Regions from separate parts of the Paenibacillus sp. EC2-1 genome, predicted to be linked through region 2. Evidence: predicted binding sites of a transcription regulator. Region 2 holds the regulator's gene; the other holds the start of a gene.
What was found. The regulator Rex, encoded in region 2, represses fermentation and respiration genes when NADH is low (regulators of the CRP and FNR family bind a similar motif). The targets are predictions, from matches to a motif close to TTGTGAAATATTTCACAA.
Positions count from the first base shown of each region.

Region 1 (7,976 bases), 2.5 Mb from region 2:
TAGAAAAACCTCCGTTTCAATTCATTGAAACGGAGGTTTTTCTATAAAGCATACAAGCATTCCAACCACAGCCCGTGTACTGCCAAGGTCTCAGGCTGATGACAAAGTCAAACAGAAGATGATGGATACCGCTTAACCTGATGTGTGTAATCAGCTTCCATTAGACTTTGCCTACAATCTGAAACCAAGAGCACAGGGTATGCATTGAAACCTTGCTAGTCTTTAAACAATACCTTGAGCGAGCATAGCGTCTGCTACTTTACGGAAACCAGCGATGTTAGCACCTACAACAAGGTTACCAGCGCAATCGAATTCTTCAGCCGCTTGCACACTGTTCTCATAGATGTTCTTCATGATGAGGTGAAGTCTGTTGTCCACTTCTTCGAAGGTCCAAGACAATCTCATCGAGTTCTGGGACATTTCCAGTGCGGATACAGCTACGCCACCAGCGTTTGCTGCTTTTGCAGGTCCGAACAGTACATTGTTCTTCAAGAAGAGATCAATCGCTTCAAGTGTAGATGGCATGTTAGCACCTTCACCGATCGCTTTTACGCCGTTGGATACGAGGATCGCAGCGTCTGATTCGTTGATTTCGTTTTGCGTAGCACATGGAAGGGCAATATCACAAGGGATCGTCCAGATACCCTGGCAGCCTTCAGTGAAACTAGCACGTGGGTGCTCTTTAACATATTCGCTTACGCGTTTTCTTTCAACGTCTTTAAGGCGACGAAGTGTTTCAAGACAGATGCCTTCAGGATCATAGATATAACCGCTGGAGTCACTGCATGCTACGACTTTAGCACCGAGTTGGTGTGCTTTTTCGATCGCGTGGATGGACACGTTACCGGATCCAGATACAACAACCGTCTGGCCTTCAAAGCTCATGTCCTTGGATTTCAGCATTTCTTCTACGAAATACACACAACCATAGCCTGTTGCTTCAGGGCGTCCCAAGCTTCCACCGTACTGAATGGATTTACCAGTCAGAACACCAGCCTCGTTACCACCACGGATACGTTTGTATTGACCAAACATATAACCGATTTCACGTGCACCTACACCGATATCACCAGCAGGTACGTCAGTATCAGGACCAATATACTTGTATAGCTCCGTCATGAAGCTTTGTGTGAAGCGCATGATTTCATTATCGGATTTGCCTTTAGGATCGAAGTCGGAGCCGCCTTTGCCGCCGCCGATAGGAAGACCTGTCAGGGAGTTTTTCAAAATTTGTTCAAAGCCGAGGAATTTAATAATGCTTACGTTAACAGAAGGGTGGAAGCGGAGGCCGCCTTTGTACGGTCCGATCGCGCTGTTGAACTGAACACGATAGCCGCGGTTAACCTGAACTTTACCTTTGTCGTCTACCCAAGGAACACGGAATGTGATGACACGCTCTGGTTCAACGAGTCTTTCTAAAATTCCAGCTTCTTGGTATTGCGGATATTTTGTGAGGATTGGAACGAGTGAATCCAGAATTTCTTTCACAGCCTGATGGAATTCAGACTCATTAGGGTTACGCTTTTGTACTGTCTCGAATATGGATTGGACGTAAGATACCGCTTCTTGCGATTGTTGTGCAGTAAGATTCATGTACAGGTCCACCTCTCTCATAAATATGTATTATGTTGTATTTATCAAATATTCAGCATCCTTGCAAGTTTCAATTTATACATCGTGAATAATTATTTATACATTTTTACCTAAAAAATGCTTTCAGAAATTATACGATTAGTGCAAAAAAAGCGATCCAAAGGATCGCCACGTTATGCATTCGTTACGTTACTTATTGGTTCCATGCTGTTTTGTTGGTAATTTGGAATTGGGACTTCCCTTACCATGGTTTTCCTTGTTGTGACGCGCTTTTTCGGCATTTGATTTCATCTTTTCAACAAACTCATGAGTGTTTTCCACGCTAAAATCCTCCTTTGAAGTGGGTCTATTTAGTGTTTTTTGCGTGCTCATTTACTATTTCCCATTGCGTAAATTTGTATAGATATGTTGAATTTTTATGTAGACATTCCATGAAGTTTACCCCGGTCATAAAACTTTCCTATCGACCTTTGAAAAAAGAGTGATGACAGCGCTCTTTTTTGTGAAAACAGAGTCGAAAAGTGCGAAATAAGTATCAGGTAAGTTGCTAAAATAGAACCGCAACTAACTAATAAACCCACGGGAAGTCTAGGCTTTCCGCGGGTTTATTAAGGTTTAAGCGATTGGTGGGTTGCTCACAAGCAGTTCATATTTATTCAGGGATGCGCCAAGAATGTACTCACTCCCGCCTCCACGGTGAGATTGACGGAACGATTCGCTGGAAGTCCAGCCTTTAAATGCGTCTTCGTTCTCCCATACGGTGCAAACCTTGAGTTCTTCGGCTTCCGCGCCTTCCTTGGCTTCATGCCATACTTCCATTCGGATGAACCCCGGCATTTCCTGTACACCCTTTGCCTGTGCGAATCGTTCGGACAGTTCTTTGCCGTGCCCTGGTTTGACTTTGATTGAGTTCGTTACGACCAGCATATTTGTTCCTCCTTAGGCTTGTAATTCGGCTAATCTTAGCCGGTTATTAGGGTTATAATTGCATGTCTATTATACCTTAGCCGAGATGGTCATTTCATCCAAGCAAGCAGGTGTGTTTTGAAATGAGGCTCTTTTAACCTTCTATAAATGATAAAATAAGAGGATGCAGTCATCTCACTTAGGAGGGATGTTTTCGTGGGAACGATGTTTGCTTTTGCAGCTATTGTATTATTAGCCTCTATTCTTCAAGTCAGCACAGGTTTTGGATTCTCTATTATGGCAACTCCTTTCTTGCTCATGATCTTCCTGCCGAATGAAGCGATACAGATCAATATCATATTATCGCTGCTTATTTCCGTATCATTGATATGGAAGATCAGACATGATATTGATATCAGACTTTTAAAAAGAGTTGTGGTAGGGAGTATCGCGGGGGTACCTCTTGGCATTCTCGTCTTTATGACGATGGATATCAATGCTCTGAAGTTAGGGCTTGGTGTTCTTCTTCTTTTATTAACTCTACTACTAATGTGTAATTTCAAGATCCAGCGTACATCAGCCAGAGACTTTGTTGTTGGTGGGTTATCCGGTGTACTAACGACTAGTATTGGCATGCCTGGTCCACCATTATTACTCTACTTTACAGGAACTGATACGGAGAAATCGAAGCTTAGGGCTACAACGCTAGCCTTTTATCTATTTATTTATGCGATTAGTCTGATGAGCCAGACCGTATTCGCTGGAACGAATCAAACGGTGTGGACATCCAGCTTATTAGCCATTCCAATGGTGTTTCTCGGATTATTTCTAGGTCAGATCGTTTTTAAATGGCTTAATCCCCGAATTTTCAAAGTGCTTACCTATATTCTGTTGGTCAGTACGGGCATATATCTTCTATTATAAAAGTGAGCAGCAATATAATTCTGGTTTTTTGAATAAAATTCCATTCTATTGACTTACGTTCCTAAAGGATTATAATGCATACAACAACTAAAAAGATTTTATGTATATGCCAGAGAATAAGGCTCAGGCGTCTCTACCAGGTTACCGTAAATGACTTGACTACATAGAAGATGAGAGAATAAACATCATGTGAATAACAGAAATCAGGGCCACAGGAATAGATGCTGGGCCTGTTCTATAAAACGCATAGATTGGCTTCCATAATCTCTCTTTTTCGTGTATGGTCGATAACCCGGACAGAAGACGCTGCCTGGGTTATTTTGTATGTGTTCAAAGGGAAGCCTGTAGCTAGACGACTTTATATTTGAATAAGGGAGTGTCATACATGAGTTCGAAGAAGAGACAGAAGCGTTACGAGGTTAGTTATCAACTCGGACAGATCGCAATGGGGAAGGCAGCGGCAGAAACCGTGATTAAGGATGGCACATTGGTCAATGTGTTTACCGGAGAACTTCAAGAGCATGTAGATATCGCAATTGCCTTTGGTAGAATTGCATACATCGGTCAAGCTGATCATACCATTGGTGAGCATACAAAAGTGATCCAGGCAAATGGACGGTACATCACTCCAGGTCTGCTGGATGGACATATGCATGTAGAGAGCACGATGCTGACGGTAACGGAATTTGCTAAAGCGGCGATGGCAAAAGGCACAACGGCTATTTTTATGGACCCGCATGAGATTGCGAACGTATTTGGCTCAGATGGTGTGCGCTGGATGCATGAGGAGGGACAACAACTTCCCCTTAAAGTATTTACGACGTTTCCTTCCTGTGTGCCTGCAACGACAGATCTTGAAGACGCCGGTGCGGCTCTTGGAGTAGCTGATATCGAAGCAGGATTGAAATGGCCGGGCGTGGAAGGCCTTGGCGAGGTTATGAATTTCCCTGGTGTCGTATTTGGTGATGAGACGATGTGTGGTGAGATTGAAGCAACGCTTAAGGCGGGTAAAGCTGTCACAGGGCATTTCCCATCAGACGATGAGCGTATGTTGCAAGCCTATTTAGCTTCGGGTGTGGATTCTTGTCATGAGACAGTAACCCGTGAGCAGGCATTGCAGAAGGTTCGTCTTGGTATGCATTTGATGATTCGTGAAGGCTCCGCATGGCATGACGTGAAGGAAGTTATAAAAGTTGTGACAGAAGATAAGGTACGTACAGATAATATTACCCTTGTAACTGATGATGTATATCCAATGACGCTTCTGAACTTGGGTCATCTGAATCATGTTGTACGCCGAGCGATTGAAGAAGGTGTTGATCCGGTTACTGCGATTCAGATGGGTACAATCAATGTCGCTCGTTACTTTGGAATGGATAAGGAGATTGGAAGTATTGCGCCAGGTAAATCGGCTGATATTCTGCTCATTGATGACTTACAACAGATGATGCCTTCACTTGTTATTGCAGATGGTGAGGTTGTTGCTGAATCCGGTAAGATCGTGAAGGAATTCCCGGTTTATGAATATCCAGCCGAAGCTCGAAGCTCCGTACGACTTCAAAGGCCACTTGTAGCCGATGACTTTCTACTCCGTAGCAAAAAACATGCGGATCAGACACAGGTCAATGTCGTAGGTGCGATTGAGAATAGTGCTCGTACTGCTAAAGTAACGGCATCCCTTCCGGTAGTCGATGGTATTATTCAGCCAGATCCGGCACAGGATATTATTCGGATTGCATGTATTGAACGGCATAAAGGAACAGGACAGATTTCTCTTGGATTCGCTAATGGATTCCAGATCAAATCCGGTGCCGTAGCTTCTACGGTAGCTCATGACAGCCATAACCTGCTTGTCATGGGGGCGAATCCTGAAGATATGGCATTTGCAGCCAACGAACTTGCTGCATGCGGCGGAGGGATGGTTGTTGTGCAAGACGGCAAGGTGCTTGCCAAAGTAGCTATGCCTGTAGCTGGACTTATGGCAGACCGTCCGCTTGAGACCGTAGCGGCTGAAGTGGTGGCAATGGAAGAAGCTTGGAAAGAGCTTGGTTGTCCACTAAATGCACCTTTTATGACCTTTTCATTGATCGCTTTGCCAGTCATTCCAGACATTCGTATTACGAACCGGGGCTTGGCTGATGTGACGGAATTCAAATTAATTGAGACAGAAATTTAAGTAAAGTTTAAACAGATAAGGCAGAAGAGTTGTCCAAGATTGGGCAACTCTTCTCATGTTTTTGTAGCAAATATAGTCATAAGATTTACCTTTAATAGGTGGCTTTTTTTATTTTTGACAACAACGTGATTTTCGTCACAAATTCACAACTATTTAACCCCTTTCAAGTTGTTTAAATGTGATAAAGATCACAATTCTTATAACGGCGGTCTGCGAAAATAATTAAAGATAAATTTTGAAGCATTAATACGTGACCAAAAGGAAGGGGTATATTATGGATCCGGTTATGCTCGCGCGAATTCAGTTCGCTTCGACAACCATTTTTCATTTCATCTTTGTTCCGTTGTCCATCGGTTTGGCGTTTCTGATTGCCATAATGGAGACGATGTATGTCGTCAAGGGCAAGGAAATATACAAGAAGATGGCAAAATTCTGGGGGAAACTGTTCCTCATTAACTTTGCTGTCGGGGTCGTTACAGGTATATTGCAAGAATTCCAGTTTGGTATGAACTGGTCGGACTACTCCCGGTTTGTCGGGGATGTGTTTGGAGCACCGCTTGCTATTGAAGCATTACTTGCATTTTTCCTAGAATCTACGTTTATCGGTCTTTGGATTTTCGGATGGGACCGTGTGTCCAAGAAAGTTCACTTGCTTAGCATATGGCTCGTATCCTTCGGTACGCTGATGTCAGCATTCTGGATCTTGGCTGCTAACTCGTTCATGCAGCGTCCGGTCGGATTTGAGATTAATAATGGACGTGCGGAAATGAATGATTTCCTAGCCATTATTACAAATGGTCAGCTCTTGGTTGAGTTCCCGCATACGATCTTTGGTGCACTGGCTACAGGTGCATTCTTGATTACAGGTGTTAGTGCATATAAGTTGCTTAAGAAGAAAGATATCGAGTTTTTCAAAAAATCATTTAACATTGCAATTATTGTCGCACTTATCTCTTCCGTGCTCGTTGCTGTCTTCGGTCACCAACAAGCACAGTACTTGGTTGATACACAGCCTATGAAGATGGCTGCTGCAGAAGCTTTGTGGGAAACGAGTGATGACCCGGCTCCGTGGACGGTTGTTGCCTCGATTGATCCGGAGAATCAGACAAATAAGGCAGAATTTAAAGTTCCTTATCTGCTTAGCTTCCTGTCCTACAGCAAATTCTCTGGTGAAGTTATCGGGATGAAAGAATTGCAGGCACAGTATGAGCAGCAGTACGGACCTGGGGACTACATTCCGCCAGTTCGCACGACATTCTGGAGCTTCCGTATCATGGTTGCTGCGGGTTCCGCTATGATTCTGCTGGGCTTGTATGGCGCATGGCTGACGTTCCGTAAGAAAGTAGAAAAAGCAGGCAAATGGTTCTGGTATGCATTGCTGTTTAGTATTTCACTGCCGTTCATCGCAAATACAGCTGGATGGATTATGACAGAAATTGGACGTCAACCTTGGACTGTTTTCGGATTAATTCAGACAGCAGATAGTATTTCACCGAATGTAAGCGCAGGTTCCATCCTGTTCTCACTCATTGCATTCAGCACGATTTACGCTGTATTGGCTGCGGTAATGGCTTATCTGTTCGTTAAAGTAATTAAGAAAGGGCCATTTGCTGCGGAAGAAGACGATCACAACGCAGCTGACCCATTCAATAAGGAGGGATACGGCAATGTCTCTAAATGAGTTGTGGTTCGTACTAGTTGCCGTTCTGTTTATCGGGTTTTTCTTCTTGGAAGGTTTCGACTTCGGTGTAGGTATGTCTACACAGTTCTTAGCCAAAAATGATAGCCAAAGGCGAGTTCTCATTAACTCCATTGGTCCTTTCTGGGATGCGAATGAAGTATGGCTACTCACGGCAGGTGGCGCGATGTTCGCCGCCTTCCCGAATTGGTATGCAACGCTTTTTAGTGGCTTCTATATTCCACTAGTATTCCTCTTACTTGCTTTGATCGGACGTGGAGTTGCTTTTGAATTTCGTGGTAAAGTCGGGAATGCACGGTGGAAAAAGGTGTGGGATATCGCAATTTTCACGGGAAGCATCTTGCCACCATTCTTACTAGGTGTCGTATTTGCCTGCTTGATTCAAGGTCTACCGATTGACGAAGCCATGCAGATGAAAGCTGGATTCTTCGATGTTGTTAATCTGTATACCGTAGTAGGCGGGGTGACCGTTGTTATGCTATGCTTACTGCATGGATTGATGTTTACAACCCTTCGCACTGTAGGTGATTTGCAAGAACGTGCTCGCATTATGGCTCGTCGCTTGTTGATCCCAGTTGCTGCACTGCTACTTCTATTTGGAATCATGACGTATTTCATGACAGATGTGTTTGAGGTTCGTGGTGGATTATTATCCATCATGCTGGTTGTCGGTGTGAT
Region 1 is NZ_CP186006.1:5,142,270-5,150,245, reverse strand. Features, by position in the region: gene gdhA (NADP-specific glutamate dehydrogenase) at 223-1,593, opposite strand; gene ACK8P5_RS24170 (DUF4023 domain-containing protein) at 1,783-1,914, opposite strand; gene ACK8P5_RS24165 (antibiotic biosynthesis monooxygenase) at 2,209-2,520, opposite strand; gene ACK8P5_RS24160 (sulfite exporter TauE/SafE family protein) at 2,716-3,423, shown strand; purine riboswitch at 3,504-3,605, shown strand; gene ade (adenine deaminase) at 3,809-5,599, shown strand; gene ACK8P5_RS24150 (cytochrome ubiquinol oxidase subunit I) at 5,874-7,280, shown strand; gene cydB (cytochrome d ubiquinol oxidase subunit II) at 7,267-7,976, shown strand, end outside.
Region 1: a site for Rex is predicted at 5,776-5,793, ahead of ACK8P5_RS24150 (cytochrome ubiquinol oxidase subunit I). Genes of this name have one in related genera too.

Region 2 (7,976 bases):
TCAATCGGCGTTCCTCGCTCCCTTGTTATTCCCTAAAGGGTTAACAGCCGTTCGAACGCACTTTGGGCTTCACGGCGAATCTTCTCTTCATCGAGCGTTAAACAATTACCATTCTTGACGATCTGTTTACCATCGACCCATACATGTTCCACATCCTTCGCACTTGCTGAATAGACGGCATGTGATATGAAATCCGTGTGTGGTAAGAAATGGGCTTGATCCGTATTCAACGCAATAAAATCTGCTTTCATTCCTGGAGCGAGCGTACCAATTTCATCTAAGAATAGAGATTTAGCTCCATAGATGGTACCCATACGAAGTGCTTCCGATGCAGGCACTGCTGTCGGATCACCCGTAACACCTTTATGGATGAGAGCTGCTAAGCGCATTTCCTCGAACATATCCAGGTTGTTATTGCTAGCGGGACCATCTGTTCCTAAAGATACCGTAACGCCTGCTTTAAGAAGCTCTGGCACCCTCGCTACACCGCTCGCCAGTTTAAGATTACTCCCTGGGTTATGAGATACAGCAACCTTATGAGTTGCCAAAATTTCGATCTCTTCATCCGTTAAATGAACTCCATGAGCTACTAAAGTCGGTCTGGAGAATACACCTAGCTTTTGTAAATGAGCTACGGGTCTCAGACCATAATCCTGAACATTCTGCTGTACTTCTGCAGCGGTTTCGGACATATGTGTATGCAGTGGCAGATCCAGATCGTGTGCAACCTGAACAAACTTCTCAATGTAATCTGGAGGGCAAGTATATGGAGCATGTGGTGATATCATCGTTGTTATACGGCCGTCTGCTTTTCCATGCCAATCCTTGGCGAAAGCTGTAGCCTCATCCAATTTATGCTTCTGAACCTCTGGCGAACATAGTCCAATGACACCACGGGTTAACACACCACGCATGCCTGATTGTTCTGTTACTGCAGCGACCTGATCCATATGGTCGTACATATCCAGGAACGTTGTTGTGCCACCTTTTAGCATTTCAACTAGCGAAAGGGAAGAACCCCAATATACATCATTCGCTGTGAATTTAGCTTCCATTGGCCACATTTTCTCCTGCAGCCATACCTGAAGTGCGAGGTCATCTCCATATCCACGGAGAAGTGACATCGCTGTATGTCCATGTGTATTGATTAAACCGGGCATAAAGAAAAGATGCGTACCATCAATGATTTCAATATCGGCCTCGACCTGCGGTTCTTCTTCGCCAAGGTAAGTTATACGATCATTCTCGACGACCATATATCCACGCAGAATAGATTTCTCTTCCTGGAGGACAGCAAAGGTACCATTTTTGATCATCCACTTATGATTCGTCATGTTCGGCATCTTCCTTTCCATTAACTAAGTAATAGGCCAAACTTTGAAGGTCTGTCGTGAAATCCGCCGTATGGATGCGAATTTGTGGTGGAGCTTTCAGAATCGTTGGAGCAAAATTGAGAATCGCTTCAATCCCCGCTGATATCAAACTATCTGCTACAGCTTGCGCCTCGACATCGGGCACTGTAATAATACCGATCCGAATTCCCTTCTCCTTAATCGTTGAAGTCAATTCTTCCATAGGCTGAACCACAATATTGTTAATGGATGTACCCACTTTCGGAGTATATGCATCGAATATAGCAACAATCTTCATGTTATCTTTCAAGAACGCGTTGTAGTTAGACAAGGCATGACCAAGATTACCTGCACCAACAAGCACTACATTAATCTGCTGATCAAGCTTCAATATATGGCGGATTTTTTCAATCAGGTATGTGACATCATAGCCAATTCCCTTTCTACCGAAATCTCCAAAATATGCAAGATCCTTGCGAATCTGTGCTGGGTTCAAGTCTAGTTTTTGTCCTAACTCTTGCGAGGACACGGTTGCTACCTCCCGAACATGAAGTTCGTTTAGGTAACGTAAGTAAACGGGCAGTCTGCGTACTACGGCCTCCGAAATTTTTTCCGATTTCATGCATGCTCCCCCTAATAATAAACTCAAAATAATATTCTAATGTTCCTGTTCCTTCCCCATCCACTCCGTGATCCGAGAAACCATTTGCTCTGTTGGCATATGCTCCATCTTCGGTCCAGGTAGTGAATACAAGAAGTGCTTACCATAGTATGATTCAATTACACGGGTATCATATACAATGACGATTCCTTTATCTTGTGCTGTTCTTACAAGGCGTCCGAAGCCTTGTTTAAAGCGAATAACAGCCTGTGGCACAGATAACTTCATGAATGGATTCTTCTTTTGTTGCTGAAGTAATTCACTCTTCGCCTCAACAAGCGGATGATTTGGCGGTTGAAATGGCAAACGGACAATAGCAAGGCACGTTAGAGCCTCCCCTGGAATATCAACACCTTCCCAGAACGAACTAGTTCCCAAAAGAACGGAAGCACTGCTATCCTGAAACCTGCGAATCAGCTTCGTTCGACTCGTTCCATCCATGCCTTGTCCAAGAACAGCGATGTCACTAGATGACAAGGCTTCTTTCAAAGGCTCATATACCTGACGAAGCATACGGTAAGAGGTGAATAGCACTAACATGCGCCCCCGCGTCACCATGGCCGTATCTGACAGAGATTGGACCAAAGTATTTACGAACAAAGGATCTCCGACGGTTCCCTTTACGCTCGGAAAGTCTCTCGGAATTAACAATAATGCCTGCTCCCGGTAATTAAAAGGAGAAGGAAGTTGAACGGTGTTTAATCGTCCCTGTTCCGAAGCTTCTTGAAGTCCCAAGTTATCAATCATATACTGAAACGATTTATCTACAGATAGGGTAGCAGACGTTAGGATCACACTCTGTTTCTTATCAAAAAACAATTCCTTCAGCTGACTACTTACATCAACAGGCACCGCGTACATCTGCAAAGATTTGCTGCGGAAATTCCCATTGGCCTCCATCCAGTAAACAATACCGTCATCATTCAATGTCATAAAAAATTTCAAATTCTCACGATGGGAAGCCAAATCCTTAAAGAGCCCATTAATATCTGTAATCAAACTATCTGCACTATAATCATCCAGTTCTTCTCGAATCTCAGAAGTGAGCCGATCACCCTGACGAACCACTTCACCTAAGGTTACATATATTTGATTCTCAAGTTCTGTTAAGCTAACCCAATCCTTAGGTTTCTTAGAGGGCGATAGACGAAGTGTAAATTGCCCCACCTCACCTGAAGCATCTCCACGCTCAGGTAAAAGACCAAAAAGGAGATCATTTAGGCGATCCCAACTCTCCTTAACCGTTAGAAGATCAGGATAGATCCGATCAATGACTAATGTCCAATCCCCTGCCTTCTCATGTGCTGAGGTTTGAAGCAGTTGACGCAGTGCTGGCAGCTGTCCATTACGGCTATCCTTATATAGGCGAGTCAGCGTATGAACCACAGTGAAATACTTCAAGTTAAGCCCTAGATGCTTACCTGCCACATCCTCTAAATGATGTGCTTCATCGATGACAAGCCGTTCATAGGCTGGCAAGAGCTGATGATTCGCCTTCACATCGGTGAACAATTTCGAATGATTCGTGATGACTACATCTGCAATTCCTGCTTCGTGTTTCGCACGATGGTAGAAGCATTTACGGAACCACGGGCAGGCACGGCCTAAACAAGAGTCCGATTCACTTGCAACCGTCTCCCAGTAATCTCCACCCCGACCTCCAAGGTTAAGCTCTTCATCATCCCCTGTCTCTGTCTGTGCTAACCAGACAATCATCTGAGCAGATGTAATGATATCTTCTTTAGGTGTATTAAAATCTCTTCTGTTTATTTTATGTTCAAATTTTCTCAAACACAAATAATGCTGTCTTCCTTTGAAGACGGCGGCTTTAAACGGAAACGGTATTACCTTTGTCATTAATGGAATATCCCGTTCACGAAGCTGTTCTTGAAGGTTAATGGTATGTGTACTGACCATGACCTTCTGTTCTTGTTTCACACTCTGATATATGGAAGGGAGCAAATATCCTAATGATTTGCCCGTCCCTGTCCCCGCCTCAATCAGAAGATGCTTATCTTCTTCTAAAGCAGTCATGACTTCCTCGAACATAATGTCCTGAGCGTCACGGCTTTCATATTGAGGAAGCGTCTCTCTAAGATTGTCGCGTACTTGAGACATGTATTCATCAAAAGAAACATCTGCAAGCGGATTGTTCTCATTCTCAGCCCGTGGAGGCGCCATCTCCGTCCAATCCTCTATATTCAGAGCAAACTGGCGGAAGTATGTGAAGTTATCTGGTTCCTGAAGGGCTTGATTCTCTAAATTCACTCGCATTCCGTCAAAGAACCAACCTAGGTCACTGTCTTCATCTGCAAAAAGATCACTAAGTCGTTGAATCGTGATGAGCGGTAACTGATCAAGCTCTTCAAGACACTTCAAGAGCGCATATGCGGTAGCCAGTGCATCACTGTCTGCTTGGTGTGGCCGATCATGCTCAAAGCCAAAGTGGGATGATACCATCCCAAGCTGATACGATGTTAGTGATGGGAAACAAATTTTCAAAAAGTGTATCGTATCAAGAATCCGTCCGCTAAAAGGCAAATAGCCACAGCGGTCGAGTGCATTTTGTAAAAAATTAAAGTCAAAGGCCACATTATGACCCACAAGTACAACATCATCGAGCATTGGTACCAGTTCCATCATCATTTCCTCTAGTGAAGGCGCATCTGCTACATCACTGTCCGAAATACCTGTTAAACCTGTAATAAACGGTGGAATCGGAATCCCGGGATTGACATAAGAGCCGTAAACTCGGGAAATACTGCGATCTTCATCGATGATGGCCAGCCCCACTTGAATGATTTCATCGGCTGACTGGTTGCCCGTGGTTTCAAAATCCAATACGGCAAATTTCATGTTCGTATAAATCCCTTTCCTTCCAGTCTAAATAACAGCATAACAGAAGTCACGCCTTTTGAACATTATAGACATAAAAAAGACGATGCCGCAGACTCGACATAAGAACACCGAGTGGGCATCGTTTTTGCACAGACTCCTATTCATAACAGCGATATCAATTGACTTCCGTATTGCAGCTGACCACGGTTTTTGTGGCAAACTTCCAGGTTATTGAGTGGATCGGGAAGCGTAGGATCACTTTGAATAGCTAGTGTAAAATAATCCCGTGCATTCTCTGTCCTTCCGTTAATAACCTGAATACAACCCAGTGCATTATAGATCATAGCTTGCAGAAACCTTTTATCGTCTGCGAGTGGCAGAATCGACATTAGATAATCTGAAGCTTCTACCGTTTCACCCAAGTGCAGATGAGCCATCGCTTTATATAATCGGATCAGTAAACTCTCGGGGTAAACGGATGCAGCTACAGCAAACTGGGTAATTGCGGGCCTAAACATCAGCAACTTGTAGTAACCTTGACCGCGAATAAAGCTATCGAGCTGCAATTCAGGTGATTCAGTTGGCGGAAAAACCGGAGTTGTAGCTGCACTTTCACGGAATAAAGCCATTTTCTCTTCAAAATGAAGCCATTCGTCAATGATACCTTCGCTCATGCTCTTCAGCAAGTTCCAGTTATGAGCCAGCGCCTGTTTCTTGGGACCGTGTGCGGAAGGGTAATGCTTCACAATTTCATCTAACATGTTGTTCATTTCGTCGAATACATGCTGAAACATGGATTGCATCCCACCCCTAGCAGAAAAATGAGATCAGTGCGTCGTGCATGAGTTCATTTTTTGTTAAAGCGGACTTTTTCATTCTCGAAACAAGCGCTACATTTTGGAGTGCAGTTCTTTATCGAATCGTTGCATGAATCTCACGATGCTCGGTAATAATCGGTTTGTTAGCACCATCTACAATAACTACAGTTGGTTGATGGTTCTCATATTCTTCTTTGGACATCATGGCATAAGAAATAATAATTACATTATCACCTGGCTGAACAAGTCTTGCTGCCGCTCCATTCAGACAGATAACACCACTGCCGCGTTCTCCTGTAATAACATAAGTTTCAAGACGCGCTCCATTGTTATTGTTTACAATCTGAACCTTTTCATTCTCAAGGAGATCTGCTGCATCCATTAGGTCCTCGTCAATCGTAATGCTACCAACATAATTCAAATTAGCTTCCGTAACAGTTGCACGGTGGATCTTGGATTTCATCATTGTTCTAAACATGAGAAATACCCTCTTTCGCTTGGAATAATGCATTATCAATTAGTCTCGTCTTACCAAAACGTACCGCCAGCGCCATTATTGTCGTACTCCCCGAATCCGCAAGCCTTGTCTCATTCTCCACTGGGGTCAATTCTGGAAAAGAAAGGACCTCAGCATAGTCGATTACCGCAATGGACGATTCAGATATGATACGGCTTAGCAACTCACGCACTTCACCTGCTGTTTCAACGGTTCCATTCTCAAGCTGTTCCAAAGCCGTCTTCAAGGACTTCGACAGAACGAGTGCCTGTTCTCTTTCCTCTGGCTTTAGATATACGTTACGTGAACTCAATGCCAGACCGTCTTGTTCCCTTACGATCGGGCAAGGTACAATCTCAATATCCATGTTCAGATCACGAACCATCTGTTCAATCACGGCTACCTGCTGGGCATCCTTCATCCCAAAAAAAGCGAAATCAGGCTTGACAATATTAAAAAGCTTATTCACGACGGTGGTTACCCCATCGAAGTGCCCAGGTCTTGAAGCTCCACATAGAAGAGACGTCAACTCCGATACAGCTACTTTCGTTTTTGTCGGCTGTGGATACATTTCTTGCACATCTGGTATAAAGACGATGTCTACCCCATTAGATTGTGCGACAGCTAGATCACGTTCTTCATCTCGGGGATACGTTTCAAAATCTTCCCCTGGACCAAACTGAATGGGATTCACAAAAATACTGAGTACGACAGTCCCTGCCATCTCTCGTGCACGCTGCATCAAACTCCCATGCCCTTCATGGAGATAACCCATGGTTGGAACGAGTCCAACCGGGCCTGAGATCGAGCTGCGCCGGTGTTTAATTTCTGTTCGCAACTCTTCGATTGTGCGAATCACTTTCATTTTAAACTCACCTTTTCTTTTTCGTTTCCGTAAAGGGAAGTTGAAGGTTTATGCGTACTTTGGGCTTTGAACACATGCTCCTCTGCAGGAAAAGACTTTTCCTTCACTTCTTTTACATATTGTGAAATGCCTTCACGAATAATCGTGCCGACATCAGCGTACGTTTTGACGAATCTTTTGTCTCTATAAGCAGAAGTATATTTAAGAACATCATGATAGACAAGCACTTGCCCATCACAATATCGTCCAGCTCCAATACCAATTGTAGGAATGGACAGTGCCTTACTGATCTCAGCTGCCGTCTCTTCCGTAACTAGCTCAAGCACTACCGCGAAAGCTCCAGCTGCTTCTAGCGCCTTTGCATCGTTCATTAGACGCTCTGCATCAGCTGCGTCCTTCCCTTGAACTCGGTAACCTCCGATTTGGTTAACAGACTGCGGTGTAAGTCCAATATGACCCAGAACAGGGACGCCGGACTGCACAATGCGTTTAACGGTATCTGCGATTTCCGCTCCACCTTCCATTTTAACGGCATGGGCATGGCCTTCCTGCATTAATCGGCGTACATTGCGGAGTGATTCATCCAGACTGCCATGGTACGTCATAAAAGGTAAATCTGCTACGATAAACGTGTGTTCAGCACCCCGGGCAACTGCGCGAGTATGATACACCATGTCATCCATTGTAACGGGGATGGTTGAATTATAACCAAGCACAACATTACCCAAAGAATCACCGACCAAAATCATATCGACTCCTGCTTCTTCAGCAAGTTGGGCAGAAGGATAGTCATACGCAGTCAGCATACTGATGGGTACACCATCACTTTTCATTTTTTTCATTTTTACAATGTTTAGCGGTTGTTTGCTTGCCATGTGACACAAGCCCCTTTCAGTTAATGTTATACAAAACAAAAAAAACCTTTTAGCATTAATTTGCTAAAAAG
Region 2 is NZ_CP186006.1:2,157,351-2,165,326, reverse strand. Features, by position in the region: gene ACK8P5_RS10270 (amidohydrolase) at 33-1,334, opposite strand; gene ACK8P5_RS10265 (redox-sensing transcriptional repressor Rex) at 1,321-1,974, opposite strand; gene dinG (ATP-dependent DNA helicase DinG) at 2,011-4,869, opposite strand; gene ACK8P5_RS10255 (tetratricopeptide repeat protein) at 5,013-5,645, opposite strand; gene panD (aspartate 1-decarboxylase) at 5,764-6,147, opposite strand; gene panC (pantoate--beta-alanine ligase) at 6,140-7,030, opposite strand; gene panB (3-methyl-2-oxobutanoate hydroxymethyltransferase) at 7,027-7,905, opposite strand.